DNA from 3 places in the Mixta sp. BE291 genome. Region 3 is predicted to be linked to each of the others. Evidence: predicted binding sites of a transcription regulator. Region 3 holds the regulator's gene; each other region holds the start of a gene.

Region 1 (10,872 bases), on a different contig from region 3:
TGCCTTACCTGGTTAACCACGCCACGCTGTTGGGCACCGGTCAGCTGCCGAAATTTGGCGAGGACCTGTTCCACACCCGTCCATTGGAAGAAGAGTCAGACAGCAGTAACTATGCGCTGATCCCAACGGCGGAAGTGCCGCTGACCAATCTGGTGCGTGACGAGATCGTTGAGGAAGAATCGCTGCCGATTAAACTCACGGCACATACCCCTTGCTTCCGTGCTGAAGCGGGTTCCTATGGCCGTGATACGCGTGGTCTGATCCGTATGCACCAATTCGATAAGGTCGAAATGGTGCAGATCGTTCGCCCGGAAGATTCCATGCAGGCGCTGGAAGAGCTGGTCGGCCATGCTGAGAAAGTGTTGCAGCTGCTGAATCTGCCTTACCGTAAAGTGCTGCTCTGTACCGGCGATATGGGTGCCGGTGCGGCGAAAACCTACGATCTGGAAGTCTGGCTGCCCGCGCAGAATACTTACCGCGAGATCTCTTCCTGCTCTAACATGTGGGATTTCCAGGCGCGTCGTATGCAGGCACGCTGCCGTAGTAAAAACGATAAGAAACCGCGTCTGGTGCATACGCTGAACGGCTCCGGCCTGGCGGTTGGCCGTACGCTGGTTGCCGTGCTGGAAAACTATCAGCAGGCTGATGGCCGTATTGAAGTGCCGGAAGTGCTGCGTCCTTATATGGGCGGCTTAACCCTAATCGGTTAATGACCCTCATGCACTGTCAGCCCGCCGTTATTCCCGGCGGGCTTTTTTTTTATTAAAATAAATATATCGTTATTCAGCATGCCTCTGCATCTAAGGTGATGATTTATAAATAAGAAAAATATTGTCTGGTTGCTATTTAACCGGTAAACATCTTTCCAGGATAAAAATATTAAATCGGAGCGGGGCAAATTGTGCGGCGCGTAAATTGGGCCGATTGACTTTAAAAACAAGAGTGGCAATATTCGCGCACTTTCTCCTTTCTTTCCTGTGATTTAGCCAATGTTTACCTGGTCTCGTCCCGTTGTGCTGTTGCTCTGCGGCCTGCTGCTGCTGACGGTTTCTATTGCTGTGCTTAATACTCTGGTTCCTTTGTGGCTGACCCACGATAACTTGCCCACCTGGCAGGTAGGCATAGTAAGCTCATCCTATTACACCGGTAACCTTATCGGGACATTACTGGCGGGCTGGCTGATCAAGCACTACGGCTTTAATCGCAGCTTCTATTTTGCTTCGCTGGTTTTTGCTGTCGCCACGGTAGCGCTGGGTCTGAATGAAGGTTTCTGGAGCTGGACGCTTTGGCGTCTGGTGGCAGGCATTGGCTGCGCCTGGATTTGGGTCGTGGTAGAGAGCGCATTGCTCTGTAGCGGCACGCTGCGCAATCGTGGCCAGCTGCTGGCAGCGTATATGATTGTTTACTACCTCGGTACGGTTGCCGGTCAGCTGCTGGTGAGCAAAGTCTCTACCGAGCTGCTGAATGTTTTGCCATGGGTTACCGCCGTGATCGTGGCTGGCGTGCTGCCGATTATCTTTATGAAAATCACCGCTGCTGCGCATGAGGAAGAGGGCGCGCCGGGTCGCATGTGGCCGATGCTTCGTCGTCGTAGCTCACGCCTGGGCATTAACGGCTGCATTATTTCCGGTATTGTGCTGGGCTCGCTGTATGGCCTGATGCCGCTTTACCTCTCTCATCAGGGTATCAGCGACGCGAACGTAGGCTACTGGATGGCGCTGCTGGTCAGCGCGGGCATTGTGGGACAGTGGCCGGTAGGGCGCATGGCCGATCGTTACGGACGTTTGCTGGTGCTACGCGTGCAGGTCTTTATCGTCATTCTGGGTTCAATTGCCATGCTCAGCAATATGGCGATGATGCCGGCGCTGTTTATTCTTGGTGCTGCTGGCTTTACGCTCTATCCGGTTGCCATGTCATGGGCCTGCGAGACGGTGAAACACCATGAGCTGGTTGCGATGAATCAGGCGCTGCTGTTGAGTTATACCATTGGCAGCCTGGCGGGACCGAGTATGACGGCAATGCTTATGCAGAACTATTCCGATCGGGTACTGTTTGTCATGATCGCTGCCGTGTCGCTGATCTATTTAGTGATGCTGCTGCGCAAAGCCGACCATCATATTACGCCTGTGGCGCAGGCGTAATCAGAATAAAAAGGGCGACATACCGTCGCCCTTTTTATTGCTTGTAGATTAGTACATCACCTTATGACCGTAACCTTCCAGAATATGCTTGATGCGTTCCATGGTCTCAGCCTTGGGCGGTTTGACGCCATCCAGCTTATATTCCTCACCCATAGCGATCCATTTATGCTTGCCTAATTCATGATAGGGCAGCAGCTCAATCTTTTCGACGTTTTGCATATCGCGCGTAAATTCACCCAGGCGATGCGCCGAGTCATCATCATCGGTATAGCCAGGCACAATGACAAAACGTATCCAGGTGCGGATGCCTTTTTTCGCCAGATAGCGGGCGAAATCCAGCGTGCGATGATTCGAGACGCCCACCAGGATTTGATGCACGTCATCATTGATCTGTTTTAAATCGAGCATCACCAGATCGGTGACCTCCAGCAATTCATCAATCACCGGATCGTAACGACGTACGAAGCCGTTGGTATCCAGGCAGGTATGAATGCCTTCCGCTTTACAGGCGCGGAACCAGTCGCGCACAAACGCGGCCTGCAGTATTGCTTCACCGCCGGATGCGGTAACGCCGCCGCCGGACGCGTTCATAAAATGACGATAGGAAAGAACGTCTTTCATCAGTTCTTCTACCGTGACTTCTTTTCCCCCATGCGTATCCCAGGTATCGCGGTTATGGCAATACAGACAGCGCATCAGGCAGCCCTGAAAGAAAGTGATGAAACGGATGCCTGGGCCATCAACGGTGCCACAGGATTCGAAAGAATGAATACGACCGACGGATGATGACATTGCGATGAGTTCTCCAGTTGAGCCTGCCTGGCAGGTGACGCAGTCTTTAAAGGCTGCTGCGTTAAGTTAAGTCTGCTTTGCCAGAGACCTCAGTCCAGATCTCTGGCAAATCAGGCTGTTGGTAAAAAGGCCCCCGCAGGAGCCTTTCATTAGCGCAAGAAGCATTACAGCGACTGGGTGAAAGTACGCGTAATCACGTCCTGTTGCTGCTCTTTAGTCAGCGAGTTAAAACGTACCGCATAACCGGAAACGCGAATGGTGAGCTGCGGATATTTTTCCGGGTGCTCCATGGCATCCATCAGCATTTCACGGTTCATCACGTTAACGTTCAGATGCTGGCCGCCTTCAATCGCCGTCGCCGCTTCGTGATGGAAGTAACCATCCATCAGGCCTGCCAGGTTAGTTTTACGTACATCGTCATCTTTACCCAGCGCGTTCGGAACGATAGAGAAGGTGTAAGAGATACCATCTTTAGCGTAAGCAAACGGCAGTTTAGCCACCGAGGTCAGTGAGGCAACGGCACCTTTCTGATCGCGACCATGCATCGGGTTAGCGCCTGGTCCGAAAGGCGCACCGGCACGACGGCCATCCGGGGTATTACCTGTTTTCTTACCGTAAACCACGTTGGAGGTAATCGTCAGCACGGATTGCGTCGGTACGGCGTTGCGGTAGGTGGTCAGTTTCTGAATTTTCTTCATGAAACGTTCAACCAGGTCACAGGCCAGATCGTCCACGCGCGGATCGTTATTACCAAACTGCGGGTATTCGCCCTCGATTTCAAAGTCGGTTGCCAGACCATCTTCGTCGCGAATCGCTTTTACTTTGGCATATTTGATAGCGGAAAGTGAATCTGCCGCCACGGACAGACCGGCAATACCACAGGCCATGGTGCGGTAAACATCACGATCATGCAGCGCCATCAACGCAGCTTCATAGCTGTATTTATCATGCATATAGTGAATGATATTCAGCGCGGTAACGTACTGTTTAGCCAGCCAGTCCATAAAGTGATCCAGACGAGCCATCACGGTATCGAATTCCAGCACCTCATCCATGATCGGCGCTTCTTTCGGACCGACCTGCATTTTCATTTTTTCATCAACGCCGCCATTGATTGCGTACAGCAGCGTTTTGGCGAGGTTGGCGCGCGCACCAAAGAACTGCATCTGTTTGCCGACAATCATCGGGCTAACGCAGCAGGCGATAGCGTAGTCGTCGTTATCGAAGTCCGGACGCATTAAATCGTCGTTTTCGTACTGCACAGATGAGGTATCAATGGAGACTTTAGCCGCATATTTTTTGAAGTTAATCGGCAGCTGCTCTGACCACAGAATGGTCATGTTCGGTTCCGGAGACGGCCCCATGGTGTAGAGGGTGTTCAGGAAACGGAAAGTGGTTTTGGTTACCAGCGTACGGCCATCGACGCCCATACCTGCCAGTGATTCCGTTGCCCAAATCGGGTCGCCGGAGAAGAGCTCATCATATTCCGGGGTACGCAGGAAGCGCACCATACGCAGCTTCATTACTAAGTGGTCGATCAGCTCTTGTGCTTCCAGCTCACTCAGTTTACCTGCCTGCATATCGCGTTCGATAAAGACATCAAGGAAGGTAGAGACGCGACCAAAGGACATCGCTGCGCCGTTCTGTGATTTCACCGCAGCCAGATAACCGAAGTAGGTCCACTGTACCGCTTCACGCGCATTGCTTGCCGGACGAGAGATATCGCAGCCGTAGGTTGCCGCCATCTCTTTCAGCTGAGCCAGCGCACGGTGCTGGTCGGCAATCTCTTCGCGCAGACGAATCGTTGCTTCAAGGTTCACGCCATTGACCAGATCTTCCTGCAGCGAGGTGAACTGAGCAAATTTATCCTGCATCAGATAATCGATACCGTACAGTGCGACACGACGGTAATCACCAATAATACGGCCACGGCCGTACGCATCGGGCAGGCCGGTCAGCACGCCTGATTTACGGCAGCGTAAGATTTCCGGCGTATAAACATCAAACACGCCCTGGTTATGGGTTTTACGGTATTCGGTAAAGATTTTTTTCAGCTGCGGATCCAGCTCGCGGTTATACGCTTTGCAGGAACCTTCCACCATTTTGATACCGCCAAACGGGATCAGAGCACGCTTCAGCGGAGCGTCAGTTTGTAAACCGACAATTTTTTCCAGGCTCTGATCGATATAGCCTGCATCATGTGAAGTGATGGTTGCCGCAACGCTGGTATCGAAATCAACCGGCGCATGGGTGCGGTTTTCAATTTTGATGCCTTCCAGCACTTTGTTCCACAGCTGGGTGGTGGCATCAGTAGCACCGGCCAGGAAGGATTCATCCCCTTCATACGGCGTATAGTTTTTCTGAATAAAATCGCGAACGTTAACTGATTTCTGCCATTCACCTGCGGTGAAACCTTCCCAGGCGGCAGCCAGTTTCTCATTGAGCTCGGTCATAATATACCTACCTTCTGATAAAAGTTCTTTTTTAGAGCCCACAGGGAAACGCCTGCGGGTTCGAATTCTTGTGCAATGGTTGCTAGTGCGTATAGTCACCACGCAGATAGATGACCCAGTAGGTTAGCCCTACCAGCAGGCCACCACCGATGATGTTGCCGATGGTGACGGGGATCAGGTTATCCATGATGAAATGACTCAGCGTCAGGTTAGGGAACTGAGCGGCGGTAGCGCCTGTGGCTTGCCAGAATTCCGGCGAAGCGAAATCACGGATAACAATTGCCATCGGAATCATGAACATATTGGCGATGCTGTGCTCAAAACCACAGGCCACGAACATGGCAACCGGCAGAGCCATAGCCAGCATTTTGTCGGTCAGGCTGCGGCCTGAGTAGCTCATCCAGATGGCCAGGCAAACCATTAAGTTAGCCAACGTGCCAAGACAGACGGCTTCAATAAAAGAGTGATGCATTTTATGGTCGGCGGTTTGTAAGGCATTTAATCCCCATGCGCCATTAGCCACTTCATGCTCGCCGGAGAACCAGATAAGGCCGACAAAAAACAGCGCGCCGAACAGGTTGCCGATATAAACATTGATCCAGTTGCGTGCCAGTTGGCCCCAGCTAATGCGCCCGCTGGCTTTCGCCACAACAATCAAAACGGTGGAGGTAAACAGATCTGCGCCGCCCACGACAACCAGCATCAGGCCAAGAGAGAAACAGATCCCGCCGATCAGTTTCGCCAGGCCATAAGGAATATCCGCCGCGCCTGTTGTCACCGTGATATAAAAAACGAAGGCAATAGAAATAAATACGCCAGCGTTAATGGCTAAAAAAAAGGTTATGAGAGGATGTTTATTCGCTTTATAAACGCCGGCTTCTTCAGCAACTTTCGCCGTTGCATGCGGTAGTAATAAATTGAAAGGGTTGTCAGTATTCATACTAACGTGCTCCCATAAAATATCGTGTAGAGATACTAACAAAGGAGTATTTAGCGAAAATTGATTTAGATCATATTTGCTAAGTGCCTGACAAGGCGGCAGGGGAGTGGGAAGTGGTTTTTATCTAATAACTTGTTGATATTATTATATAAAATTTATTTTAATTTATACATCTAAAATTGAAGGTGGCATTTTATGCACAACGAAATATTATTATAAAAGGTTATATTTTTATTTAAATGTTACCGAAAAGAAATATAAAATAACTAGTCGGTAACATTAGGGCAACTAAAAAGCCAGCTGGTTAAATAACTGGCTTATAATTTACCGGAGTAAGATTATTTATTGCCAGTAATGACGCTTGGCCTGTTGCAGCTTTTCATAGGCGGCAAGCAGGGCCTGGTGGGCAGGAAACGCCTTCAGTTCACGATCAACCGGCTGCAGACCATAGAAAGGCGCTTCGCCATTGATGGCAGCGGATGCGGCTTCAACGGCGTCAGCGCCATACATGCGCACGAAAGCGAGGTAATACTGGGTTGGGTCGCGTTCTTCTTCCTGTGTAAGCAGCAGGAGCGTTTGCAGGCAGCGATAGTAGTTTGCGCGTTCAGCGGTGAATACTGAACCGTTAAACTCCATCGTCCACTCAGTCCAGATCAAGGCCTGATCGAGATCGCCGCCCGCCAGCGCCAGCATCGCTTTCAGCTCGCCGATACGCAAGGTGTACCAGCCATTATCTTTACCGGTAGCCAGACCAAGCAGCTCGCGAACGCGGGTAAAATCATCGTGGCCTTCTTCATCCAGCTGCTCAATCAGCGCCAGATAATCGGCCTGATCCCACTCGCTGTCAGGCAGCGCCAGCAAGGTCTCACGCAGACCGGCGCCCATGCTGTTATTGGCCAGCAGCAGATCTTCCGCCGGATAAATATCAGACATGCCCGGCACAATGATACGGCAGGCGTAAACGTCCAGATGCTCATAATCTGCGATGTAAACTTCTTTGTCTTCATCTTTGAAAATGGCCATCAGCGTGACGAACTCTTCTTCCGTGCTGCCATCAAAGCGCCAGTCTACAAACGGGTAGTCAGCTTCTTCTTTAAACAGATCCCATGAGATAGAGCCGCTGGAATCGATAAAGTGCGTTTCCAGGTTGGCATGTTCCGCAACTTCTTCATCATCGAACGTCGGCGGCGTAAAGACATCCAGATCTTTAAGGCTACGGCCCTGCAGCAGTTCGGTCACGGTACGCTCCAGCGCCACGCCGAAATCAGGATGAGCGCCGAAGGAGGCGAAGCAGGTGCCATTGCTCGGGTTAAATAACACCACGCAAATAACCGGGTACTTGCCGCCTAACGAGGCGTCATAGGCAAAAATCGGGAAACCTTCAGCTTCAAGGCTATTGATCGCTTCCACCACGCCTGGATAGCGATCCAGCACATCCTGTGGGATAGCCGGTAAACTAATCGCTTCGGCAATAATGCGGTTTTTTACATAACGCTCAAAGACTTCTGACAGGCCCTGTACGCGTGCTTCATTACGCGTATTACCCGCTGACATGCCGTTGGACACATACAGGTTGCCGATGATATTCATTGGAATATAGACGGTCTGGTCGTCAGACTGGCGGGTAAAAGGCAATGCGCAAATGCCGCGTTCGCCATTTCCTGACTGCAGATCGATCAGATCGCTGGCGCTCAGCTCATTTTCTGCATCGTAAAACTGACGCAGGCGGGGATCCAAAATGCCTTCCGGCAGGCTGTCATCTTCCGGCAGCGGGAACCATTTTTCATTGGGGTAGTGAACAAATTCGCCATTGGCGATGGTTTCGCCTAACCAGAAGTCCGCAAAGAAATAGTTGGTCGACAAACGCTCGAAATATTCACCCAACGCGGAAGCCAGCGCAGCTTTTTTGCTTGCGCCCTTACCATTCGTAAAGCAAAGCGGGCAGTCGCGGTCACGAATATGCACCGACCAGACGTGGGGCACGGGATTCAGCCACGAGGCCTCTTCAATATTGAAGCCAAAATCCTGCAGCTTCTGTTGGAAGCGGGTGATGGAATCTTCCAGCGCGGCGTCTTTGCCGGGGATAAAGGTTTGAGTCATGTAGCCTACTATTTGTTGGTTGAGCGTAAAGCGCGCAATGATACGTATTTTCTAACGTTGGCGCTATCTGCGGGCAGTGAATTGATATTGGGCATTGTGGCAAAACGGTCGCTTTCTTTCTGGTTCTATTATTTCGTAAAGCGAGAAACCTCACAAAATATCGTACCGCTTTGCTTTCGCCATACAAGCTGTTGCGGCAGGTCGCGAGAAAATGGGAGCGCGGCCGGATAAATGTTTGCAGCATACGAAGGGCAGTGATAAAACCGATAGCCTATTCATAATCAACAGATCTGACAGTGGTGACGGGAAATGACGCAGATTTATAATTTTAGCTCCGGTCCGGCAATGCTGCCGGCAGAAGTGCTTCGTCGTGCAGAACAAGAGCTTTGCAACTGGAATGGGCTGGGTACGTCAGTAATGGAAATCAGCCATCGCAGCAAAGAGTTTATTCAGGTTGCAGAAGAAGCGGAAAAAGATTTACGCGATCTGCTGAAAATTCCCGATAACTATAAAGTTTTATTCTGCCAGGGCGGCGCGCGCGCGCAGTTTGCGGCGGTGCCGATGAATCTGTTGGGCGCGGCGAAAACCGCAGACTATATCGATGGCGGCTACTGGGCGCATAGCGCGATTCAGGAAGCGCATAAGTATTGCACGCCTAATGTGTTTGACGCGAAAATCCAGATCGACGGCAAACGCGCGTTACTGCCTATGCGCGACTGGGCATTAAACGACGATGCGGCTTATCTCCACTTTTGCCCGAATGAAACCATCGATGGCCTGGCCATCAATGAGCAACCTGACTTTGGCGATAAAGTCGTGGTGGCCGATCTCTCTTCCACTATTCTCTCTGGTCCGCTTGATATCAGCCGCTACGGCGTTATCTATGCCGGAGCGCAAAAGAATATCGGCCCGGCTGGCCTGACGCTGGTGATTGTACGTGACGACCTGTTGGGTAAAGCGCAGCAGGCGCTGCCAACGGTGCTGAATTATAAAGCACTGGCGGAAAATGACTCCATGTACAACACCCCGCCGACCTTTGCCTGGTACCTTTCAGGGCTAGTGTTTAAGTGGCTGAAAGAGCGCGGCGGAATCGGCGAAATGGATAAAACCAATCAGGCAAAGGCCGATTTGCTGTATAGCGTTATCGACGCCAGCGATTTCTATCGTAATGACGTGGCCGCCAGCAACCGTTCACGCATGAATGTGCCTTTCCAGCTGGCCGACGCCGCGTTAGATAAGGTTTTCCTGGAAGAGTCCTTTGCCGCCGGGCTGCATGCTCTGAAAGGGCATCGCGTGGTTGGTGGTATGCGCGCCTCCATTTACAATGCTATGCCGCTGGAGGGCGTTAAAGCTCTGACCGAATTTATGATTGATTTTGAGCGTCGGCACGGCTGATTCCCTGTTTACTATTTTTTAGAAACCTCGCCCTGGCGCGAGGTTTTATTGTACTGGCTTTACGGAGAGACGTTTTTACATGCAGGAATCCCTGACACTACAACCCATTGCACACGTTGACGGCACGGTAAATTTACCTGGCTCAAAAAGCGTTTCTAATCGCGCTTTACTGCTGGCAGCGCTGGCGCAGGGAACGACACGTCTGACTAACCTTTTAGACAGCGATGACGTTAAACATATGCTTAATGCGCTTGAGGCATTAGGCGTCGGCTATCAGCTGTCAGCGGATCGTACCGTCTGTGAAGTGAATGGCCGCGGTGGGCCGCTAAAAGCAGAGAAGGCGCTGGAACTGTTTCTTGGCAATGCCGGAACCGCGATGCGTCCGTTGGCTGCTGCGCTCTGCCTGGCCGATAATGACATAATCCTGACCGGCGAGCCGCGTATGAAAGAGCGTCCCATCGGTCATCTGGTTGATGCGCTGCGTCAGGGCGGCGCGCAGATTGAGTATCTGGAACAGGACAACTATCCCCCATTACGCATTCACGGCGGCTTCACCGGTGGAGAAGTCAGCGTCGACGGCAGCGTTTCCAGCCAGTTCCTGACGGCTCTGCTGATGGCTGCGCCATTGGCGCCGCAGGACACGCAGATCGTGATTAAAGGCGAGCTGGTGTCGAAGCCCTATATCGATATTACGTTGCATTTGATGAAGGCTTTTGGCGTAACGGTAGAAAACGATCGTTACCAGCGCTTTTCGATCCGTGGGCAGCAGCGTTATATTTCACCTGGCAGCTACCTGGTGGAGGGCGATGCCTCTTCCGCCTCTTACTTTCTTGCTGCCGCTGCAATCAAAGGCGGCACGGTGCGCGTCACCGGCGTGGGACGTAATAGCGTTCAGGGCGATATCCGTTTTGCTGACGTGCTGGAAAAAATGGGTGCTAAAATTGAGTGGGGCGATGATTATATCGCGTGTACGCGCGATGAATTGCACGCGGTCGATCTCGATATGAACCATATTCCCGATGCGGCAATGACCATTGCCACAGCGGCACTT
Region 2 (10,872 bases), 200 kb from region 3:
AGCGTACTGCCCGGCGGCAGCGAACTGAGTAAAAATTCATGATACTCCAGCGGCAGTTTACGGTGCTTCAGGCGGAAATAGGCGATCTGCTCCAGCATCAGCCGATCCTGATTCGGATCCTGCATATGATGTACCGCCAGATGCGGCGAGGCCGCCAGCAACGCGTCGGTTATTGGTTTGCCATGCGCCATGCCTTTTTGCGCATCGTCTGGATCGTTATGCTGCGAACGCACCGGGCACAGAAAGGTTTGCGGCAGCCAGGGCACGCCCATCGCCGCCGCCAAATGCACCATCGCGCCGTTAGAAGAGCCAACAAACGCCGCCTGATACTGCTGCTGCGGATATTGATTCGCCACCCAGCGCGCAATGGCTTCGATATCCAGCTGCTGCGCCTGACTCAGCGACAGGCCTTCGGCCATGCCGCCCAGCGCATAGCCCCATTCACGCACGCGCTCAGGCAGTAAATTCAGCGCGGGCAGTACGCGATCCAGCGTTGGCGACTGGCTTGGGCTGCTAAAAGGACGCTGGTGCAGCGCATTGCTGAGCGCCATGACCATTGCGGCAGAGGAGTCAAAGCGGGCGATGCCCTTGGGAGGTTTACTCATGATTTTCCTGCTCCTTCTGCACGCGATCGATAAAGGGTCGGATAGCGCGACCGTAGCTCCACGGATAAACGTAGTGCAACGTGTGGGTGCCTTGTGCAATGGTCATCAGTTCGCCACGCGGCAACAGCGCGACCACTTCTGCCACCCAGCGGGCAGGCGAAACCACATCGTAGGAGCCGCGCACCACCAGCGTCGGCGCGTTGATATGCGGCAGGCGCTGCTCGATGCGGTCATGCATCATAGCGCGTAGCGTGCCGATGGCGCGCCAGACACCAGCTTTGGCGTAATCGACGCGACTAAGCGCCGCAGGCGAGCGGTGCGCTTCCCGCCGATGATTGCGCCAGTCGCGCCAGAGCTGGCGCGGCAGCGTACGGTTATGACGATCCACGGTGGGGCCTTGCAGCACCAGCCCGGCGACCGCCTCAGGATGCGCAACCGCCAACGCGGCCAGCACCTGGCAACCCATCGAGCTGCCGACGAAAATAGCGCGCGACAGCTGATTCTGCTGCATCCACATCCACAGCGCTTCTGCCAGCCGATCGATATTTAATACCGGCTGTGAAACCGGCAGCGAACTGCCGCCGAAACCCGGCAGGTCAGGCACCAGGACGCGATATTCCCAGCCTAACGCCAGCGCCAGATCTTCCATCGCGCGCCCGGAGAGAACCATGCCGTGCAGTAGAACCACCGGCAGACCGGGGCGGCTTTCCGGCGTGGTGCGGGTGAACATGCGCCACGGCCCGACCTGTTGATAATAACCTGCCAGACCCGCCTGATGACTATGAATACCCACCGGCGGCGTCTGTTGCCATTTACGCCATTGCTTAATAAACAGCGCCGTACCGGCCACGGTTACTGCGGCCATACCGAGAAGAAGTGTGCGGTTAGTCGGCCCGCGTCTCCGGGTTGCTCTCTTCATCAGCTGCTCTCAGGTTAGGGATACCCGCTAAGTTTAGGCGCTAAATAGCGCTTCGCCTTGTTTGCAGGCCGCCTGATGACAGCGGTTGATAAAAGTGTGCGGCAGTTATCAACAACGGCTATTTAAGAAAATAGCTGTAGATTTGCGCCAGATACAGAACGCGTGAGACGGAAAAGGCATGAAGCGTGAGCGACGGGGGGTTAAGACAAGTACCAGAGGCTTTAGCAAGAGAAAATGTTTTAGCAAGAGAAAATGCTGTGGAAAAAGTCGCTGCTTTGGAAAGAGAAGAGGCGTTGTAAGAAAGGTTTGATAACCACCGGTCGTTCCCTGGCCGCGGTTATCGAGGGTTTCGTGCGGCGTCGCCGTTAGTTCAGCGCGCCTGGCGGTACATGCTTAAAGGTTTCAACGTAAGCGCGAAACACATACCGGAAGAACTTTTTCATGACTGATGACCTGCTTAACTTTTGTTGAAAAAAACAACGAAATTATAACAACGGCACCTTTTAGCGGCAAATTTTTTTGAAGCAGATCACAAAATTCGCGGCGATTATGCAAAGCCGAACGTAAACAAAAGCTAAACAAGGTCGGCATTATTAACATCTTCGCTATAAATACGGAGAGTAAGCGGTTGATTTTTTTAAGCTTCAGGCTTGCCTCGCTCCCTTTTGCCGGGTCAAACTGCTAAACGTTGAACCCATCCGCTGATTCACGGACAATAATCCTCTCGTTTCCTTCATTATCCTGAACCTTATGAAATCCACGTTTGAAAACTGGCTTGCGCCGATGAGCATCCTGCTGCTGGGCTTTTTATCTGCGCTACTGCTGCCCGCGCCCGCGCCTGGCCCGGCGCTTACGGCCCGTTTGATGTCGCTGTTTCATTTCAGCGATCTTAATCAGTTCTATACCTTTGTGCTGTGCCTGTGGTTTCTGGTGCTGGGGACGATAGAGTTTTTCGTGCTGCGTTTTCTCTGGCGTCGCTTTGGCAAGGTTTAAATTTGCTCACCTGATTCACCTCTTGTCCTAAAGTTGTGCGTTATCAACGCGTCTGTCGCCGTTTTTCTCCCGACTTCACCAGACTGTGCCAGGCTTATATTCTGCAAAGGCGTTTTTCGCCTGGCCCGAACGGACAGTTATTAAGGAGAATGTATGGCTAAAAAATTGACTATTGCAGCCCTGATCGCCCTTTTCGCGCTGCCGGTCTTTGCCGAAGAGAGCGGCGGCTATAAAGGCGGTGAGAAACCGCCTGAGAATCAGGACAGCGGCTATAAAGGCACGGAAGACACCACTTCAGCGCCTCTGGAACTGGTAAAAACCATGCGTGACGGCGCCTGGGTAACGGTTGAAGGCTATATCGTGAAGCAGAAAGGCGATAACCGCTATCAGCTACGCGGTCATGGCGACCAGACAATTGACCTGGTTATCCCGAAAAAAGTCTGGGACGGCGAAACCTATGATGCCAAAGATCAGGTGCGGCTGAATGGTCGGGTACGTCAGGATGGCGCGCGCCACTGGATCGATGTGCAGCAGCTGGGCGAGCCGTAATAACGCAGCAGCGCTGGCCGACGTCAGGAGAAAGCGATGAATAAAATAGCGACGCTATGCCTGGCGGTAGTGCTGGCCGCCCCGGCGCTGGCTGCCGACGGCGGCTTTAACCCCGACGGCAAAGCGCCGCCGCCGGAAGATCAGAAAGATGGCTACCGCGCGGTAACGGATAATCAGCAGCTGACCGCCACGCATCAGCTGGCGCAGCTTTCTACCGGCACCTGGGTAACGTTGCAGGGCAATATTATTCGGCAAACCGGTAAAAAAACCTGGGAGCTGCGCGATCGCACCGGCACCGTACAGCTACAAATCGACGACGAGGTGTGGCAGGGCCAGGAAGTGAAACCGGACGATCTGATTTCGGTCAATGGCACCCTGTTGCATCATGGCAAAAGCCTGCTGGTCGACGTAAAAAAATTACATCTGCTTTAATTCCTTCCCGACTCTCCCGTTCCCTTGCGAAAAAGTAAGGGAACGCTTACCTGTCACTCCTTTTCACAAGCGGCTTCTGGCTGCTTCAACTATTTGTCGCATAAAAGTGTGAGACTAATCGCTTCAGCGTGGTCAAAATTCAAACAACTTTTAAAGTTTAAACAAATTATTCAATTTTATTGCGAGAATGTTATATTTCTAGCGCACCGATAACGTGTGGTTAACGCCCACCCGGTGCGGGGTTATTTTATTCGCCTGTTAGTTATGGAAAGAGAGCAACCCGCCCGCCAGAAGCTGGACGCTTTCACCTGCAATGATCTGTTGAGCTATCAACAGACGGAGATGCCGCCTCATGCGTAAAACAGCATTACTTCTAAAGCTGTGTATGAATGCTTTCGGCCTAAGCAAGCATGCAGTCGCAGAAGATAAAGAGGACGTCGATGTACTACTCATCGGCGGAGGGATTATGAGCGCCACGCTGGGTGCTTACCTTCAGGAGCTGGAACCAGACTGGTCTGTCACCATGGTAGAGCGTCTGGATAAGGTCGCGGAAGAGAGTTCAAACGGCTGGAATAATGCCGGTACCGGCCATTCCGCGCTGGCAGAATTGAACTATACGCCAGAGAAAGCGGACGGTTCGGTCGATATCAGTAAAGCCATCGACATTAACGAGTCCTTCCAGGTGTCCCGTCAGTTTTGGGCTGCGCTGGTACAGAAAGGCGTTTTGCACCATCCGCGCAGTTTTATCAATACCACCCCGCATATGAGCCTTGTTTTCGGCGACGATAACGTTAATTTCCTGCGTAAACGTTACGAGGCATTGCAGAAAAGCACGCTGTTTCGCGGCATGGAATATTCAGAAGACGCCGCGCAGATCGCACAATGGGTGCCGCTGATGATGCAGGGCCGCGATCCGCAGCAAAAAGTAGCGGCCACGCGCACGCCTATCGGCACTGACGTTAACTTCGGCGAAATCACGCGCCAGCTGATCGCTTCCCTGACTAAAAGCCCGAACTTTAACCTGAAGACCCGTCATGAAGTGCGTGATATTACGCGTAATGCTGACGGCAGCTGGCAGGTCACCCTCGCCGATCTCAACAATAACGGCGCGAAAAAGCTGATCAGGGCGAAGCGTCTGTTTATCGGCGCGGGCGGCGCGGCGCTGCCGCTGCTGCAAAAAACCGGTATTCCGGAAGCGAAAAACTATGCGGGTTTCCCGGTGGGCGGCTCTTTCCTGGTAACGGAAAATCAGGCGGTCGTAAAACAGCATCTGGCGAAAGTGTATGGTAAAGCCTCAGTGGGCGCGCCGCCGATGTCGGTACCGCATATGGATACGCGTATGCTGGATGGCAAGCAGGTGCTGCTGTTTGGCCCCTTCGCCACCTTTTCGACCCGTTTTCTGAAAACCGGCTCGCTGTGGGATATGTTCGGTTCCGTGACCGCCAGCAATCTGCTGCCGATGGTGCGCGTGGGCCTGGATAACTTCAACCTGGTAAAATATCTGGTCAGCCAGCTGCTGCTGAGCGACGACGATCGCCACACGGCGCTGAAAGCCTATTTCCCGCAGGCGAAAAAAGAGGACTGGCACCTGGTTCAGGCCGGTCAGCGCGTGCAGATCATCAAAAAGGATGCGAAAAAAGGCGGCGTGCTACGCCTGGGCACCGAAGTGGTGACCTCGCAGGACGGCACCGTTTCCGCTCTGTTGGGCGCGTCGCCGGGCGCTTCTACCGCCGCACCGATTATGCTGAACCTGATGCAGCAGGTGTTTAAGGAGCAATTCGCTACGCCGGAATGGCAGGCGAAGCTGAAAGCGATGATTCCCTGTTACGGCCAAAAGCTGAACGGCAATATCAGTGCCACCGAGCAGGAGCTGGCGGAAACCAGCCGCATCCTGCAACTGGATTACGCGCCGATGACGCCGGCCGCCGCTAACGATGAAGCCTCGCTTTCCACCGCAGTGGCAGGCAAGTAGGCTGGCGCCATAGCGCAAGCGGCCAAAGCAACGGGCAACAGTGATGTCGCCCGTTTTTTATGCCGTTATAAATAGCCCAACAGCAAGAACCAGCCGTAGTAGAGCGGCGGCAGCAGAACCAGGCTGACTAAAGCCACCAGCAGGCAGAGTTTAAGGCCGTCTCGCGCCGATACGTTGCCCAGTCCCATCGCCAGCACAATCGGCGAGGCCTGATAGGGCAACAGCGGCGTCGCGTACGCCAACACCTGCAACATAATCACGCTGCCTAACGGGAAACCGGAGGCAGCGGCAAAACTTTGTGCCATCGGCGTAAACATCGCCGGTACACCGTTGGCGGTCACCACAAAATTCAGCGCGCTGGTCAACGCGCTCAGCGAGATAAAATTAACAAAAGGCGTGGCGGGATCGAGCGGCGTGATGCGCAGCAGTCCCTGAGCAATAAGCGCGCCGAGCCCGGAATCAACCACCACCGCCGTCACGCCCAGAATCGCCGCCACATACAAACAGGTGCGGAAATTTACGCCACTGGCGAACGCCTCGCTGGAGACAAAGCCCACGCGCGGCAACAAGCAGAAGCAGGCGGCGCACAGGCCAACCCAGGCGGGCGAGATGCCATGCTGGCTGTCGGTCATCCACAGCGCCAGCGTCAGCAGCAACAGGATCATCAGCCGCCACTCTTCCCGACTCAGCGCGGGCAGCCGCGCAGCACGCGCAACCGCCTGTGGACGCGCCGGAAACAGCCAGCAAATGCACAAGGTTAACAGCACGCCTTTCAGTAATCCCACCACCGGCGCCTGTAAAAATAGCCACGGCATATAGCCCAGATGCAGATGATAAGCGGTTTCCGCCGCCCCGCTCATCACCAGGTTCGGCACGTTGGCGGGCAGAATGCTGGCGGAAAGCTGAAAAGTGCCAAACCCTACCGCCAGCGCCAGCCCCACCCAGCCGCGACTGCCCTCTTTGATGCCCGCCTGCTGCGCCAGCGCCCCGATGACCGGCATCAGTAGCGCGATGCGTCCCATATTCGAAGGCATGATAAACGCCAGCAGATAGCTGATAAGGATGGTGCCGCCCACCATGCGCGGCCAGCTGAGGCTTAAGCGTGGCGCCAGCGCATGGGCCAGCCGATCGGCCAGCCCGACCTTACGGATCGCCACGCCCAAAATAAAACCGCTCAGCACCAGCCAGAACGCGGAAGAGGCGAAGCCGCCAAACACGCTGGCCGCAGGGGCGATATGCAGCAGCATCGCGGCAGCGAAAAACAGCAGGGCGGTAATAAATTCCGGCAGCCGCGCGCTGGCCCACAGCAGAATGGTGACCATGACCACCAGCGCGGTCAGCCACAGATGAACATCAGAGGTAAACACAGCACAGCTCCTTGCCAGCCTGCTTAAAACGCCTGTTTTTTGGCTGATTAAGTTTTCTTCTATTAGGGTTAAAGAGTATTGAGTTTCATTTCGCCCGGGTAAAGCGCTCCCTGCCCGAATTTGTGATTGACGTCACCGGAGGAAAAGCATGACGAATGCACCAGAAATCCAGGAAGAACTCAAACAGCTCGATCGCTACTGGCGCGCCGCGAACTATTTATCAGTGGGTCAGATCTATTTAATGAATAATCCCCTGCTGCGCGAGCCGTTACAGCCTGAACATATTAAACCGCGCCTGCTGGGACACTGGGGCACCACGCCTGGTCTTAACTTTATCTATGCGCACCTGAACCGCATCATCCGCCACCGCGATCTGGATATGATTTACATCTGCGGGCCAGGCCACGGCGGGCCGGGCATGGTGGCCAACACCTGGCTGGAAGGCAGCTACAGCGAAATCTACCCGGAGATCAGCGAAGACGCGACCGGTATGCAGCGGCTGTTTAAGCAGTTTTCTTTTCCCGGCGGCATTCCCAGCCACGCCGCGCCGGAAACCCCTGGTTCAATCAATGAAGGCGGCGAGCTGGGTTACTCCTTATCGCACGCCTTTGGCGCGGTATTCGACTATCCCGATCTGATTGCCACCTGCGTGATTGGCGACGGTGAAGCGGAAACCGGCCCGCTTTCTTCCAGCTGGCACGGCATTAAATTCCTCAACGCCGCCCGCGACGGGGCGGTGCTGCCAATTTTGCATCTCAATGGCTACAAAATAGCCAACCCAACGCTGCTTGGCCGCAGCAGCGATGAGGATCTGCATCAGCTGTTCAGCGGCTACGGCTATGAACCGCTGTTTGTCTGCGGCGACGAACCCGAAAAAATGCACCGGCAGATGGCGGACGTGCTGGATAACGCCTTCGATAAGATTCGTGATTATCAGCGCCGCGCCCGCAACGGCGACGCGTCGGCAGCGATTCCGCGCTGGCCAATGATTATTCTGCGCAGCCCGAAAGGCTGGACCGGGCCGAAAACGGTCGACGGTAAAAAAGTCGAAGGTTTCTGGCGCGCGCATCAGGTGCCGGTCTCTTCCTGCCGTGAGAATGATGAGCACCGCCAAATCCTTGAACAATGGATGCGTAGCTATCAGCCGGACGACCTGTTTGATGAGCAAGGCAAGCTGAAGCCGGAGCTGCGTGCGCTGGCGCCGCAGGGCGAAAAACGCATGGGCGCGCAGCCCTACGCCAACGGCGGACGGTTGCGTCGCGAGCTGAACACCCCTGATATCCGCGAGTTCGCGGTGAATGTCACCACGCCTGGCGAAAAGCAGGTGCAATCCACGGAAATTTTGGGGCAATATCTGCGCGCGATTTTCCAGCGTAATAAAGATAACTTCCGCCTGTTCGGCCCGGATGAAACCGCCTCTAACCGCCTGAGCGACGTGTTCGACGTCACCAACCGCACCTGGATGGAAGAGATACGGTCATACGATGAGCAGCTGGCGCACGATGGTCGGGTGATGGAAATCCTGAGTGAACATCAGTGTCAGGGCTGGCTGGAGGGTTACCTGCTTACCGGTCGCCACGGCCTGTTTAACTGTTATGAAGCCTTTATCCACATCATCGATTCGATGTTTAACCAGCACGCGAAATGGCTGAAGGTCACGCGTAAGCTGCCGTGGCGCAAGCCGGTTTCCTCACTTAACTATCTGCTCTCTTCTCACGTCTGGCGGCAGGATCACAATGGCTACAGCCATCAGGATCCCGGCTTTATGGATCACGTCGCCAACAAAAAGGCCGATATTGTGCGTATCTATCTGCCGCCTGACGCCAATACGCTGCTGTGGGTGGGCGATCACTGCCTGAAAACCTGGGATCGGATTAACGTTATCGTGGCGGGTAAACAGCCGGAGCCGCAATGGCTGACCATGGATCAGGCCATTCAGCACTGCGAAGCGGGCCTGGGGATTTGGTCATGGGCAGGCACCGAGCAGCCGGGCGATGAGCCAGATATCGTGATGGCCTGCGCAGGCGATGTGCCCACCATGGAAACGCTGGCGGCGGTGGATCTGCTGAAAACTTACCTGCCGCAGCTGAAAATACGCGTGGTCAACGTGGTGGATTTGATGGCGCTGCAAACCAAAGAGCAGCATCCGCACGGCATGGAAGAGGCGGCGTTTGATCAAATCTTTACCCAGGAGAAACCGGTGGTGTTCGCTTTCCACGGCTATCCCAGCCTGGTTCACCGCCTGACTTACCAACGCAATAACCATCGTAATTTCCACGTGCATGGCTTTATGGAAGAAGGCACCACCACCACGCCGTTTGATATGACGGTAATGAATGAGCTGGATCGTTTTCATCTGGCGCAGGAGGCGATACAGCGTATTCCATCGCTGGCGGGCAAAGCGGACGCTATCCTTGACGATTTGGCGGAAAAAATCGCTGAACATCATCGTTATGTGCGTGAATATGGTGAAGATTTACCGGAAGTGCAAAACTGGAAATGGCCATCGCAGCAGGGCAGCGGCGACGCGCCGGAGTAACCTGATGGCGGCCTCCGCGCGGGGCCGCCGCAGATTTACCCCCACACCTCATACAGCATCCACAACGCCGTCAGCGCCAGCGAAACGGCCATCACGCTGTTAAACAGGCGGCGCTTCCACTCCACCGCCAGCAGCACGCTTAAACGCTCGCCAAGAAACGCCCAAAGTAAAATGCAGGGCAAATTCAGCAAGGCATAGCCCGTCAGTACGGTAACAATGCCGTTATCAGCGATATAGATTAGCGCCACGTTACTCACCATCAGCCAGGCTTTTGGGTTCACCGCCTGAAACAGCGCGCCGCCCAGCGTGGTCATCGGCCGGACGTTTGCCTGTAACGTGGGTGCCGCCGAGCGCCAGATTTTCCATGACAACCACAGCATCCAGCCGCAGCCCAGCAGCGTCAGCGGCTTGCGGATCGCGTCCATCCAGCCCAGCAGCAGATCCAACGCCAGCGCCAACAGCAGCAGCTGAACCAGACAGCCCAATAAAAAACCGCCGATCATCGGCAGTGTGCGCCGTAAACCAAAATTCACGCCGGAGGTTGCCAGCAGCAGGTTATTAGGCCCCGGCGTTATCGACATCACGGTGACATAGCTGAAAAAAGAGGGATCGATCATGGCAGGCTCCAGGATATGAACAGAGCTTTATGTTATGCGGCGTTGGGCAATGGTAACAGAGACAGCAAATGCGTATTGTAATGGGTACAAAAGCGCTTTTATAACACTGTATCCACGCCTTCGGGAGGCAACTGTGTCCATCGATCTCAGCGAAAACCGGCGTTATCAGCAGCTGGCGGATAATTTTGCCAGCGCCATCCATGACGGCACCTGGCTGCCGGGCAGCCGTTTACCGGCGATCCGCCGCGTGGCGGTGGCGCAGCAAGTCAGCATTAATACCGTGCTGAGCGCCTGGCGCGTGCTGGAAGATCGCGGGCTGATTGAATCACGTCCGCAGTCCGGTTATTACGTGCGCAGCAGGCTACCCGCGCCGGAAAAAAGCCCAGGCTATCAGGCCACCGTCAGCACGCCAGGGCAGGCGAAACTGGATCTGATCGATACGGTGTTTGCCGCGCAAAACCATCCCGACTATATCAATATCTCGCTGGCCTGCCCGCGCGACGGTGATTTCTACCCCACCGCGAAGCTGGCGCGTATTACCGCCTCGCTGTTGCGCCGTCATCCGCAAATTATCGGGCGCTATGCGCTGCCGCCGGGTAGCGAGAACCTGCGCAAAGAGATTGCGCGCCGCGCCAGCTATATGGGCATGAAGCTCACCGCCGAAAACATTACGCTAACCCACGGCTGCATGGAGGCGTTGCAGCTGGCGCTGCGCGCTACCACGCGTCCAGGGGATTGCGTCGGCCTGGAAACGCCAACCTATTTTTTCCTGTTTCCGCTGCTTGCCAGTCTTGGCCTGAAGACGCTGGAAATCCCTACCGATCCGCAAACCGGCCTGTCGCTGGATGCGCTGGAGATGGTGCTACAGGAAGGCCGAAT
Region 3 (10,872 bases):
CCAGCAAACTGTAATGCGTGGTAGAGATAAAGGGCACGGCAATGCGTTTGCCGATCAGATCCTGCGGCGAGGTAATGTTCTTGTTCACCACCAGCGCCTCTGAGCTGCCGAGCTGCGACGCCAGCAGGAAGACCTCAATCGGTAATTTCTGGCTGGCGGCAACGGCCAGCGGGCTGGAACCGATATTGCCGATCTGCACATCACCGGAGGCCAACGCACGTACGACGCTGGATCCACTGTCGAACTTGCGCCAGTTAATCTGCGCGCCGCTTTGCTGGGCAAACGTGTTGTCCGCCTGGGCAACTTTTGCCGGTTCCGCTGAGGTTTGATAAGCCACTGTTACCTCAACGGCGTATGCCTGGGTTGCCAGCAGCGATAAGGTCGCTGCTAATGCCAAAAACCGTGTCATCCTCACCATTTGCGTTCCGCCTGTTGTTATCATTGTGATGGCTCAGTTGTAACTGAGAGGCGGACGCGGCATGAAGTAATTAAAAATTATGTTTAATCACCAAATTGACTTAGAAAATATATCGCTATCGTTATCTGGAAAGTAAAAAAGCCTGATGTTTTCTGATGAAAAATGGATCTAAATCAGACACTGTATAAGTACGCTTCAGGGCGCTTCATTGGTGAGTTGTCAGAGGGTTGTCCATGTCGATTGAGAAAGTTGCTCGTTTCGCTGGTGTATCGACCGCGACCGTTTCCCGCGTGCTGAACGGCTATCAGGGCGTGCGGCCGGCAACGCGTGAGCGTGTTCTCGCTGCTATCGCCGCCTGCCAGTACCAGCCGAATCTGCTGGCGCGTCAGTTACGTACTTCGCAGAGCCGGATGTTGCTGGTGCTGGTCTCGAATATTATTAATCCCTTCTGTTCGCGCGTGGTACGCGGCATTGAGGCGGAAGCCGAAGCCAACGGCTATCACATTCTGCTGTGCAACTCCGATTCGCAAACTCAGCGCGAATCCGCTTACCTGTCGCTGCTGAGCGGTAAAGTGGTGGATGGCGTGATTACCATGGATGCGGCGAGCAACCTGCCTGAGCTGCGCCAAATGATTGGCGATGCGCCCTGGGTGCAGTGTGCCGAGGGCGATCCTGAAGAGGATGGCTCATCGGTAACCATTGATAATCAACAGGCGGCGCGCGCGGCGGTGCAACATCTGGCGCAGCGTGGACGGCGGCGTATTGCGATGATTAACGGCGATCCGCGTTATCTCTATGCGCAACAGCGCGAGTTAGGTTACCGGGCAGCGTTAGGCGAACTGAATTTGCCATGGTCGGCCGTGGAGTATGCCAATGAAGTCGAATGCGAGGCAGGTTTTGCGGCAATGCAGCGGCTGCTGGAGGCGCCGGAGCCGCCCGACGCCGTGTTTACCGTCTCTGATGTGCTGGCGGTCGGGGCGATCCACTGCGCGCGCCAGCATCAGCTAACCATCCCGCAGGATATCGCCGTGATGGGCTTTGACGGCCTGCCGTGGAGCGCCATGCTGTCGCCGCCGCTCAGCACGCTGGAGCAGCCGATGCATGAACTGGGCACCCGCAGCGTCCAGCTGCTGTTGCAGCGGATACAGAATCCGCTGGCGCCGCAGGTGCATGAGCGGCTGCTCTGCCAGCTGGTGGCGCGCGCCTCCAGTTAATCAGTGCCAGATCAACAGCACGCAGGCGGCGGTCAGCGCGCCCATCGTCAAGTTAAAGATTTTCCAGGCGCGGCGGCTACGCAGCAGGCGGCCAATCAGGGTGCCGAAACCCAGCCAGAGAACACCGGCAACCAGGTTAACCAGCGCCATGCCAACGCTGATCGCCACGATGGAACTGCGATATGCCTCGCCCGACAGGCTGAAGCTGGCTACCGCTCCCAGCGCCATTAGCCAGGCTTTGGGGTTCACCAGCTGCAACAGCCCGCCCTGCCAGAAAGGCATGGGTCGGGGCGGCGCTTCGCCCAGTTCGATTTTTTCATAAGCCGCCGTGGCGATTTTCCACGCCAGCCACAGCAGATAGAGGCTGCCGACAATTTTCAAAAACAGATGCAGCGAGGGATAAACCAGGATCAGACCGCCCACGCCAAACGCCACCAGCAGCAGCATCAGCTGCATGCCAAGCATAATGCCCACCATCAAAGGAAGCGATCGCAGGAAACCAAAATTGGCGCCCGCCGTGGTCAATAGCGTATTATTTGGACCGGGCGTCACTGCTGCGACCCAAAGAAAACCAAGCATCGATAAAAACAGACTGAGTTCCATACAATGGGTGCTCCCCACCCGGTAAAGGTTAATCCGTTTAAACTAACAGCGTGCCTGAATGCGCACAAGCGTGAAACGATGAGCTTTGATCACACGCAGGAATCCTTTATTCCCCTGAAAGGACTGCATAATCCGCATTTACAAACGGTGCTGCCGCGCCTGTTTCGCCGTCGCGCTTATTTGCGCCCTCACTGGCAGCGGCTCGACCTGCCCGACGGGGATTTTATCGATCTGGCCTGGAGCGAAGATCCGCTCCAGGCGCGACACAAGCCGCGCGCGGTGCTGTTTCACGGACTGGAAGGAAGCTTTCACAGCCCTTATGCGCACGGCCTGTTGCAGGTTTGGCAACAGCGCGGTTGGCTGGGCGTGGTGATGCATTTTCGCGGCTGTAGCGGCGTGCCTAACCGCATGGGGCGCATCTATCATTCCGGCGAAACCGAAGATGCCAGCTATTTTTTACGCTGGCTGCAAACCACGCTGGGCCATGCGCCAACGGTTGCCGTCGGCGTGTCGCTTGGCGGCAATATGCTTGCCTGCCTGCTGGGCCAGCAGGGCGATGACTGCCCGCTGGATGCTGCCGTCACGGTCTCTGCGCCGTTGATGCTGGAACCGTGCAGCGCGAAGCTGGAGCAGGGGTTCTCCCGCGTCTATCAGCGTTATCTGCTGGGCCAGCTGAAACTCAACGCCCGCCGCAAGCTACAAGCCTGGCCCGGCACGCTGCCGGTCGATTTGCCGCAGCTGAAAGCGTTAAAGCGCCTGCGTGATTTTGATGATGCCATCACCGCGCGCGCCCACGGTTTCGCCGACGCTGGTGATTACTATCGACGCGCCAGTGCGATGCCGCTGCTGCCTGCTATCCGCAAACCGCTGTTAATTATTCACGCCGCGGACGACCCATTTATGACCCGCGAGGTGATCCCCGACAGAACGCGGTTACCTGCTAACATTGAATATCAACTCACGGAATATGGCGGCCATGTCGGCTTTGTCGGCGGTACATTGCGCCGCCCGCAAATGTGGCTGGAACAGCGTATTCCCCAATGGCTCTCACCTTATCTGGATAACTAAGCTGTGATTATTCCCTGGCAAGATCTCTCTCCGGAAACGCTGGAAAACCTGATTGAAGCCTTTGTGCTGCGCGAAGGCACCGATTACGGCGAGCAGGAACGCTCGCTGGCGCAAAAGGTGGAAGATGTGCGACGTCAGCTGAAAAGCGGCGAAGCGGTGCTGGTCTGGTCGGAACTGCATGAAACGGTGAATATTATGCCGCGCGGTCAGTTTCGCGACGGCTAGCGATGACGATGGCGCTGTGCGGCTCGTCACATTAATGCGCGCTGGCAGGCGCGTACAGTAATGACACTTGTCGCCTAAACGTGATAACAATGCTCATCGCCCGATGTTACCCAGAGAGTGCTTATGTCAGCCAGACATCCGATTATCGCGGTAACCGGCTCCAGCGGAGCGGGAACCACCACCACCAGCCTTGCCTTTCGTAAGATTTTCCAACAGCTTAACCTACACGCCGCCGAACTTGAGGGCGACAGCTTTCACCGCTATACGCGTCCGGAAATGGATATGGCGATCCGCAAGGCACGCGATCTGGGCCGCCATATCAGCTATTTTGGCCCGGAAGCCAACGACTTTGGCCTGCTTGAGCAAACCTTTGTTGAATATGGCGAACATGGGCGGGGCCAGTCGCGTAAGTACCTGCATACCTATGATGAAGCGGTGCCGTGGAATCAGCTGCCGGGTACCTTCACACCGTGGCAGCCGCTGCCGGAGCCAACGGACATTCTGTTTTATGAAGGGCTGCACGGCGGTGTGGAGACGCAGCAGCACAACGTGGCGGAAAAGGTCGATCTGCTGGTGGGTGTGGTGCCGATCGTCAACCTGGAATGGATCCAGAAGCTGATACGCGACACCAGCGAACGCGGCCATTCACGCGAAGCGGTGATGGATTCGGTGGTGCGCTCAATGGAAGATTACATTAACTACATCACGCCGCAGTTTTCACGCACCCATCTTAACTTTCAGCGCGTCCCCACGGTGGATACCTCGAATCCTTTTGCCGCGCGCGCCATTCCTTCGCTGGATGAAAGCTTTGTGGTGATTCATTTTCGCGGTCTGGAGGATATCGATTTCCCCTATCTGCTGGCGATGCTGCAAGGCTCCTTTATTTCACATATTAATACGCTGGTGGTGCCGGGCGGAAAAATGGGCCTGGCGATGGAGCTGATCATGCTGCCGTTAGTGAAACGTCTGATAGAAGGCAAGAAAATCGAATAGCTGATAAGTCAGCCAAAGCATTGCCTGGGCTGGCAACAACTACACGGCAATTGTCCGATTCAGCACAAGCTGAAGCGAGACAACAGGAGACAGTAAGATAAAGCTGTGCTACAAACAAAGCTGTAATATTTTCGTTCTATGAAACGAAAACGGGACGACTGCACGCCTTAAGGCCTCGCAGTTGCCTGCATAAATTTCCAGCAGGAAACGCTTGAAGATTTCCACGCCTGACAGGGAAAACTGCCCCCTGTATTTAGGGCACGATTACAACAGAGGATAATAGCGAATGGTTCTCGGCAAACCGCAAACAGACCCTACACTCGAATGGTTCCTGTCACATTGCCATATCCACAAATATCCATCAAAAAGCACGTTGATTCATCAGGGTGAAAAGGCCGAGACGCTCTACTACATCGTAAAAGGTGCGGTTGCGGTACTGATCAAAGATGAAGAAGGCAAAGAGATGATTCTTTCCTATCTTAATCAGGGTGATTTCATTGGCGAGCTTGGCCTGTTTGAAGAAGGTCAGGAACGCAGTGCATGGGTACGTGCGAAAACCGCCTGTGAAGTGGCTGAAATTTCTTATAAGAAATTCCGCCAGCTGATTCAGGTGAATCCCGATATTCTGATGCGCCTCTCTTCCCAGATGGCGCGCCGCCTGCAGGTGACTTCAGAGAAAGTAGGCAATTTAGCTTTCCTTGACGTGACTGGCCGCATTGCGCAAACGCTGCTGAACCTGGCGAAACAGCCAGATGCGATGACCCACCCGGACGGGATGCAAATCAAAATTACCCGTCAGGAGATCGGTCAGATCGTTGGCTGCTCGCGCGAAACGGTGGGCCGTATTCTGAAAATGCTGGAAGATCAAAACCTGATCTCCGCTCACGGTAAAACGATTGTCGTTTACGGCACCCGTTAAGCACCCCTGAAAATACGGCGTGATGCCTGTCATCACGCCGTATTTATTTTTGGTGATGTCGTGATGTGGCGGAGAATTATTTACCATCCTGAAGTGAACTATGCCCTGCGTCAGACGCTGGTGCTCTGTTTGCCGGTCGCCATTGGCTGGCTGCTGGGTAACCTGCAACAAGGGTTACTTTTCTCACTGGTGCCCGCCTGCTGTAATATCGCCGGGCTGGATACGCCCCACCGCCGCTTTTTTAAACGCCTGATCGTTGGCGGCTCGCTGTTTGCGCTCAGCAGTTTCCTGTTGCAATGGCTTACGCTGCAGCAGGTGCCGCTACCCGTGGCGCTGTTCGCCATGGCGCTGTTGCTCGGCGTTACCGGTGAAATCGGTTCGCTGCATGCGCGTCTGCTGCCCGCCTCGTTGATTGCGGCAATTTTTACGCTGGGTCTGGTGGGGCATATGCCCATCTGGGGCCCGCCGCTGCTTTATATCGGCGGTACCTTCTGGTACGGCCTGTTTAACTGGTTCTGGTTCCGGCTGTGGAAAGAGCAGCCAATGCGCGAGACGCTCAGCCTGCTTTACCGCGAACTGGCTGATTACGGCGAAGCCAAATATACCTTCTTAACGCAGCTCACCGACCCGGAAAAGGCGCTGCCGCCGCTGCTGGCGCGTCAGCAAAAGGTTGTTGATCTGATTAATACCTGTTATCAGCAAATGCATATGCTGGCCGCTAACCGCGATCACAGCCATCGCCATTTGACGCGCGCTTTTCAGGTGGCGCTCGATCTGCAGGAGCATATTGCCGTCAGCCTGCATCAGCCTGAGGAAGTGCAGAAGCTGGTCGAGCAAAGCCATGCGGAAGCGGTGATTCGCTGGAATGCCCAAACCATCGCCGCCCGGTTGCGCGAGCTGGCGGACGATTTGCTGTATCACCGGCTGCCGTCACGTTTCACCATGGAAAAACCGCTGCTGGGGCTGGAGAAAATCGCCCGTCAGCATCCGGAAAATCCGGTGGGTCATTTCTGCTATTACCATTTCAGCCGTATCGCCCGCGTACTGCGCACCCAGCGCCCTCTCTACCGGCGCGATCTGATGGCCGATCGGCAACGTCGGCTGCCGCTGCTGGCCGCGTTGCGTAGCTATCTGTCGTTTAAATCCTCTGCCCTGCGCACCGCCGCTCGCTTTGCGGTGATGCTGGTGTTCGGCAGCGTGCTGGCGTTGACGTTTAACGTGCCGAAACCCTGGTGGATTTTGATGACGATTATGTTTGTCAGCCAGAACGGCTACAGCGCGACGCGCGTACGTATTCAGCACCGTGCGCTCGGCACGCTGGCGGGGCTGATTATTGCCGCTGCCGCCCTGCGCTTTGCGGTGCCGGAATCGCTGGTGCTGCTGATCATGTTGGCCATTACCCTGGTCAGCTATCTGTTTATCCGCAAATATTATGGCTGGGCAACCATCGGCTTTACCGTCACCGCGGTGTATTCACTGCAACTGCTGTCGCTGAACGGCGCGCATTTTCTGCTGCCGCGCCTGATGGATACGCTGATGGGGTGCTGCATCGCCTTTGGCGGCATGGTCTGGCTGTGGCCGCAGTGGCAGAGCGGGCTGCTGCGCCAGAATGCGCACGATTCGCTGGAAGCGTATCAGGACGCCTTAAGAATGCTGCTGGGCAATGAGACCTCGCCGCAGAAGCTGGCCTGGCAACGGGTGCGCGTCAATCAGGCGCATAACGCCCTGTTTAACTCCCTAAGCCAGGCGATGCAGGAGCCTGCTTTCAATACGCGCTATCTGAACGATATGAAACTTTGGGTTACGCACAGCCAGTTTATTGTGGAGCATATTAACGCCATGACCATTCTGGCGCGTGAACATACCATGCTGCCGCCCGGACTGGCGCAACGCTATCTGCAATCGTGTGAAATTGCGCTGCAACGCTGTCAGCAGCGGCTGGCGTATGACGGGCCAGGGCAGGAGAGCAATATTCTGGAGGGCCCGTCCGATAACCAGGAAGGGCCAACCACCATTGTGGAGCGCCACGTAAAACGTATTCTTGAGCATCTTTCGGTGATGCATACCATCTCGTCGCTGGCGTGGAGCCAACGGCCGCACCACGGTAAATGGCTGGTGCGCCGTTTGCGTAAAGGATAAGCGCGCCTGGGCATCAGGCGCGTTCAATATTATGCAGGGTTCAATACGCGATCGGCGGCGCGCGCCAGACGCGCCATGCCATCGCCAATATCCGCCAGCGGGATCACCAGCGAAGGCGCGAAGCGCAGCACATCGTTGCCTGCGGTAAGAATCATCACCCCTTCGGCAGCGGCGGCATTGAGAATATCGCGCGCTTTACCTTTATGCTGCGGCTGCAGTTCCGCGCCGATCAATAACCCTTTACCACGGATGTCGCTGAAAAGATCCAGTTTGGCGTTGATCGCTTCCAGCGCCTCAATAAAACGCTGACGCCGCTGCTCAATGCCATCCAGCACCCACGGCGTATTAATCACATCCAGCGCCGCCTCCGCCACGGCGCAGGCCAGCGGGTTACCGCCATAAGTGGTGCCGTGTACGCCCGGCGCCATCGCCGAGGCGATGTGGTTGGTGGTCAACATTGCGCTAATGGGAAAGCCGCCGCCCAACGCTTTCGCCGAGGTCAGAATATCGGGCTGTACGCCATAATGTTCATAGGCAAACAGCTTACCGCTGCGTCCCATGCCGCTCTGTACTTCATCCAGCACCAGCAGCGCCTGATGTTGATCGCACAGCTGGCGCAGACCTTGCATAAATTCCTGCGTGGCGGGCACCACGCCGCCTTCGCCCTGAATCGGCTCAACCACAATCGCGCAGGTGTGATCGTCGATGACCGCCTTGACCGCCTCAAGGTCGTTAAAAGGCACGTGGACGATATCGGCCGGTTTCGGCCCAAAACCGTCAGAGTATTTCGGCTGTCCGCCAACGGAGACGGTAAACAGCGTGCGGCCATGAAACGCATGATGGAAGGCGATGATTTTGGTTTTGTAAGGGCTGTGGCGGGTGGCGGCATAGTAACGCGCCAGTTTAAACGCGGCTTCGTTGGCTTCCGCGCCGGAATTAGCGAAAAAAACGCGTTCGGCAAAGGTGGCAGCAATTAACTTGCTGGCAAGGCGCAGCGCCGGTTCGTTAGTAAACACGTTGCTGGTGTGCCACAACATTTCGCCCTGGGTTTTCAGCGCCTCCACCAGCGCCGGATGGCAGTGGCCCAACGCGGTTACGGCGATCCCGGCGGTAAAATCGATATACTCTTTACCCTGCTGATCCCATACCCGGCTGCCTTTCCCTTTTACCGGCACAAACTGCGCTGGTGCATAAACAGGCAATATCACCTTATCGAAGGTTTCCCGCGTAACCGCCATTTTTTCCGCTGTCATTCGCTACCCCATTTGATTTCACGTTGATGCTCAATGAAAAAATAATCATTAAATATGCATAGTAAGTCAAACGGAATCGCAAAGAAGCTGGGTTAAACCGCCGATTTACGGCGCAGAAAGTTTGCCAGCAGCTGATGGCCTTGCTCACTCAGGATGCTTTCCGGGTGAAACTGCACCCCTTCGACATCCAGCGTTTTATGGCGTAATCCCATGATCTCATCGGGCTGACCGTCGCGCAGGCTCCATGCCGTGACCGCCAGGCAATCAGGCAGCGTCTCTTTTTCCACAATCAGCGAGTGATAGCGCGTTACGGTCAGCGGCTGCGCCAGACCGGCAAATACCCCCTGCTGCTGATGGGCAATCGCCGACGTTTTGCCGTGCATCACCTCGCGGGCACGTATAACGCGCGCGCCGAACACCTGCGCCAGCGCCTGATGACCCAGGCAAACGCCAAGCAGCGGCACTTTGCCGGCAAAGGTGCGGATCGCGTCCAGAGAGATACCCGATTCATCAGGCGTACAGGGACCGGGGGAAATCACCAAATGCGTCAGCGGCAGCGCCTGCATTTCTGCCAGAGTGATCTCATCGTTGCGCCGTACCAGCACTTCCGCGCCTAATTCGCAGAAGTACTGATACAGGTTCCAGGTAAAAGAGTCATAGTTATCAATAAGCAGCAGCATTTTTGCTCCGGGCTGACCAAAACGCCGCTATTCTACGCGCTTACTTCGGCTCGCTCACTATGTTGCTGAAGATATCGGTCAGCCCCTGAAGATCGCCGCGCGCGCCCTCTTCATTCGCCTGTAGCCAGGCTTCCCGTTCTGTTTTGCTCCAGTCCACGTCGTAGCCCGCATGAATAATCAACTGTTCAAAGAACAGACGCTGCGCACGGCCATTGCCGTCGCGAAAGGGATGCAGCATATTGATTTCACAATAGTAGTGCGCCAGTCGCGCCACAAACTGTTCATGAGGCAGATCAATCAGGCCATTCTCTTCTTCCAGCGCCTCCATCAGCGCATTGCCCTCTTTTTCAATATATTCAAAATGGCAAAACGGCGTATCGCCAAGGTAGAGATCGATTTCGCGGATCTCACCGGCCCAGTCATACAGATCCTGAAACAGCGTACGATGGATAGCGCACAGGTAAGGAAAGCCCAGATTGCGCGGCCCCAGCTCGATGGTGGCCGCCCGCAGCGAGGTAAATGCCACCTCCGCTTTTTGCAGCTGGGCGGCATCGTGCAGGTTAAGGCGGTTGCGCAGCACATCATCGTTCTGCCAGTAGTAGGGATCGCGCCCGTTCATTGCGTTAGCCGCCATATTGCCTCCGTAATGCGGTTAAGCGTTGCTCCGCCTGTTCAGCATCCAGCGTCACTTCCGCGAAAGATAAGCCTTCCAGTTTGCTACTGGCCAGAAAATTAGCGTTGCGCCGCTGCTGCCACAAGGTAGCTTTCTGCTTTTCGGTCAGTTTTGTTGGCATACCGCCTCCGGTCAGAGAATGAGAGACCTAAGTATAAGCAGCAAATTGCCGCTCTGCAGGGAGGCGGGTATGCCGCCGCAGACGCGGCGGCAGAAGAGATTACGGCAGGACTTTTGCGGAGAGGATCACGATCGGCTTGCTGGGAACGTTCTGGTAAGGCCCGATATTTTTCGTCGGCACCTGAGAAATTTTGTCCGCCACGTCCATGCCTTTCACAACTTTACCAAATACGGCATAGCCGAAGTCACGCTGCCCGTGATCAAGGAAGGCGTTATCGGTCACGTTGATAAAGAACTGGCTGGTGGCGCTGTCTTTTTCTGCGGTACGCGCCATGGAAATCGTGCCACGCGTATTACGCAGGCCGTTATCCGCTTCATTTTTAATCGGCGCATTGGTCGGCTTTTGCTGCATATCGGTCATAAAGCCGCCGCCCTGAATCATAAAGCCGGGAATCACGCGGTGAAACACGGTGTTATTGTAGAAACCGTTATTAACGTAATCGACAAAGTTCTTCACAGAGACCGGTGCTTTCTGATTATTCAGTTCGAGTTCAATATTACCGGCTG

The links. The regulator CRP, encoded in region 3, controls carbon source genes, mostly activating them, when cyclic AMP is high. The targets are predictions, from matches to a motif close to ATGTGANNNNNNTCACAT.
Positions count from the first base shown of each region.
Region 1: the regulator CRP is predicted to act here: its motif matches at 6,438-6,455, upstream of focA (formate transporter FocA).
Region 2: the regulator CRP is predicted to act here: its motif matches at 2,042-2,059, upstream of azuC (stress response protein AzuC).

Region 1 is NZ_JAVDXN010000001.1:208,378-219,249, forward strand. It holds gene serS (serine--tRNA ligase) at 1-710, shown strand, start outside; gene J2X14_RS00915 (MFS transporter) at 990-2,141, shown strand; gene pflA (pyruvate formate lyase 1-activating protein) at 2,190-2,933, opposite strand; gene pflB (formate C-acetyltransferase) at 3,098-5,386, opposite strand; gene focA (formate transporter FocA) at 5,469-6,326, opposite strand; gene ycaO (30S ribosomal protein S12 methylthiotransferase accessory factor YcaO) at 6,669-8,426, opposite strand; gene serC (3-phosphoserine/phosphohydroxythreonine transaminase) at 8,736-9,821, shown strand; gene aroA (3-phosphoshikimate 1-carboxyvinyltransferase) at 9,901-10,872, shown strand, end outside.
Region 2 is NZ_JAVDXN010000004.1:273,779-284,650, reverse strand. It holds gene J2X14_RS11410 (hypothetical protein) at 1-605, opposite strand, end outside; gene J2X14_RS11405 (alpha/beta fold hydrolase) at 598-1,524, opposite strand; gene azuC (stress response protein AzuC) at 1,890-1,967, opposite strand; gene J2X14_RS11395 (DUF1158 family protein) at 2,275-2,517, shown strand; gene J2X14_RS11390 (YgiW/YdeI family stress tolerance OB fold protein) at 2,671-3,066, shown strand; gene J2X14_RS11385 (YgiW/YdeI family stress tolerance OB fold protein) at 3,103-3,498, shown strand; gene J2X14_RS11380 (malate:quinone oxidoreductase) at 3,851-5,470, shown strand; gene J2X14_RS11375 (SLC13 family permease) at 5,536-6,837, opposite strand; gene J2X14_RS11370 (phosphoketolase family protein) at 6,986-9,376, shown strand; gene J2X14_RS11365 (LysE family translocator) at 9,412-9,993, opposite strand; gene J2X14_RS11360 (aminotransferase-like domain-containing protein) at 10,127-10,872, shown strand, end outside.
Region 3 is NZ_JAVDXN010000004.1:475,429-486,300, reverse strand. It holds gene tauA (taurine ABC transporter substrate-binding protein) at 1-418, opposite strand, end outside; gene J2X14_RS12295 (LacI family DNA-binding transcriptional regulator) at 652-1,632, shown strand; gene J2X14_RS12290 (LysE family translocator) at 1,633-2,235, opposite strand; gene J2X14_RS12285 (hydrolase) at 2,314-3,303, shown strand; gene J2X14_RS12280 (YheU family protein) at 3,307-3,528, shown strand; gene J2X14_RS12275 (phosphoribulokinase) at 3,652-4,521, shown strand; gene crp (cAMP-activated global transcriptional regulator CRP) at 4,808-5,440, shown strand; gene J2X14_RS12265 (YccS/YhfK family putative transporter) at 5,504-7,579, shown strand; gene argD (bifunctional acetylornithine/succinyldiaminopimelate transaminase) at 7,609-8,832, opposite strand; gene J2X14_RS12255 (aminodeoxychorismate synthase component II) at 8,925-9,512, opposite strand; gene J2X14_RS12250 (putative adenosine monophosphate-protein transferase Fic) at 9,553-10,146, opposite strand; gene ficA (FicA/YhfG family antitoxin) at 10,136-10,306, opposite strand; gene ppiA (peptidylprolyl isomerase A) at 10,406-10,872, opposite strand, start outside.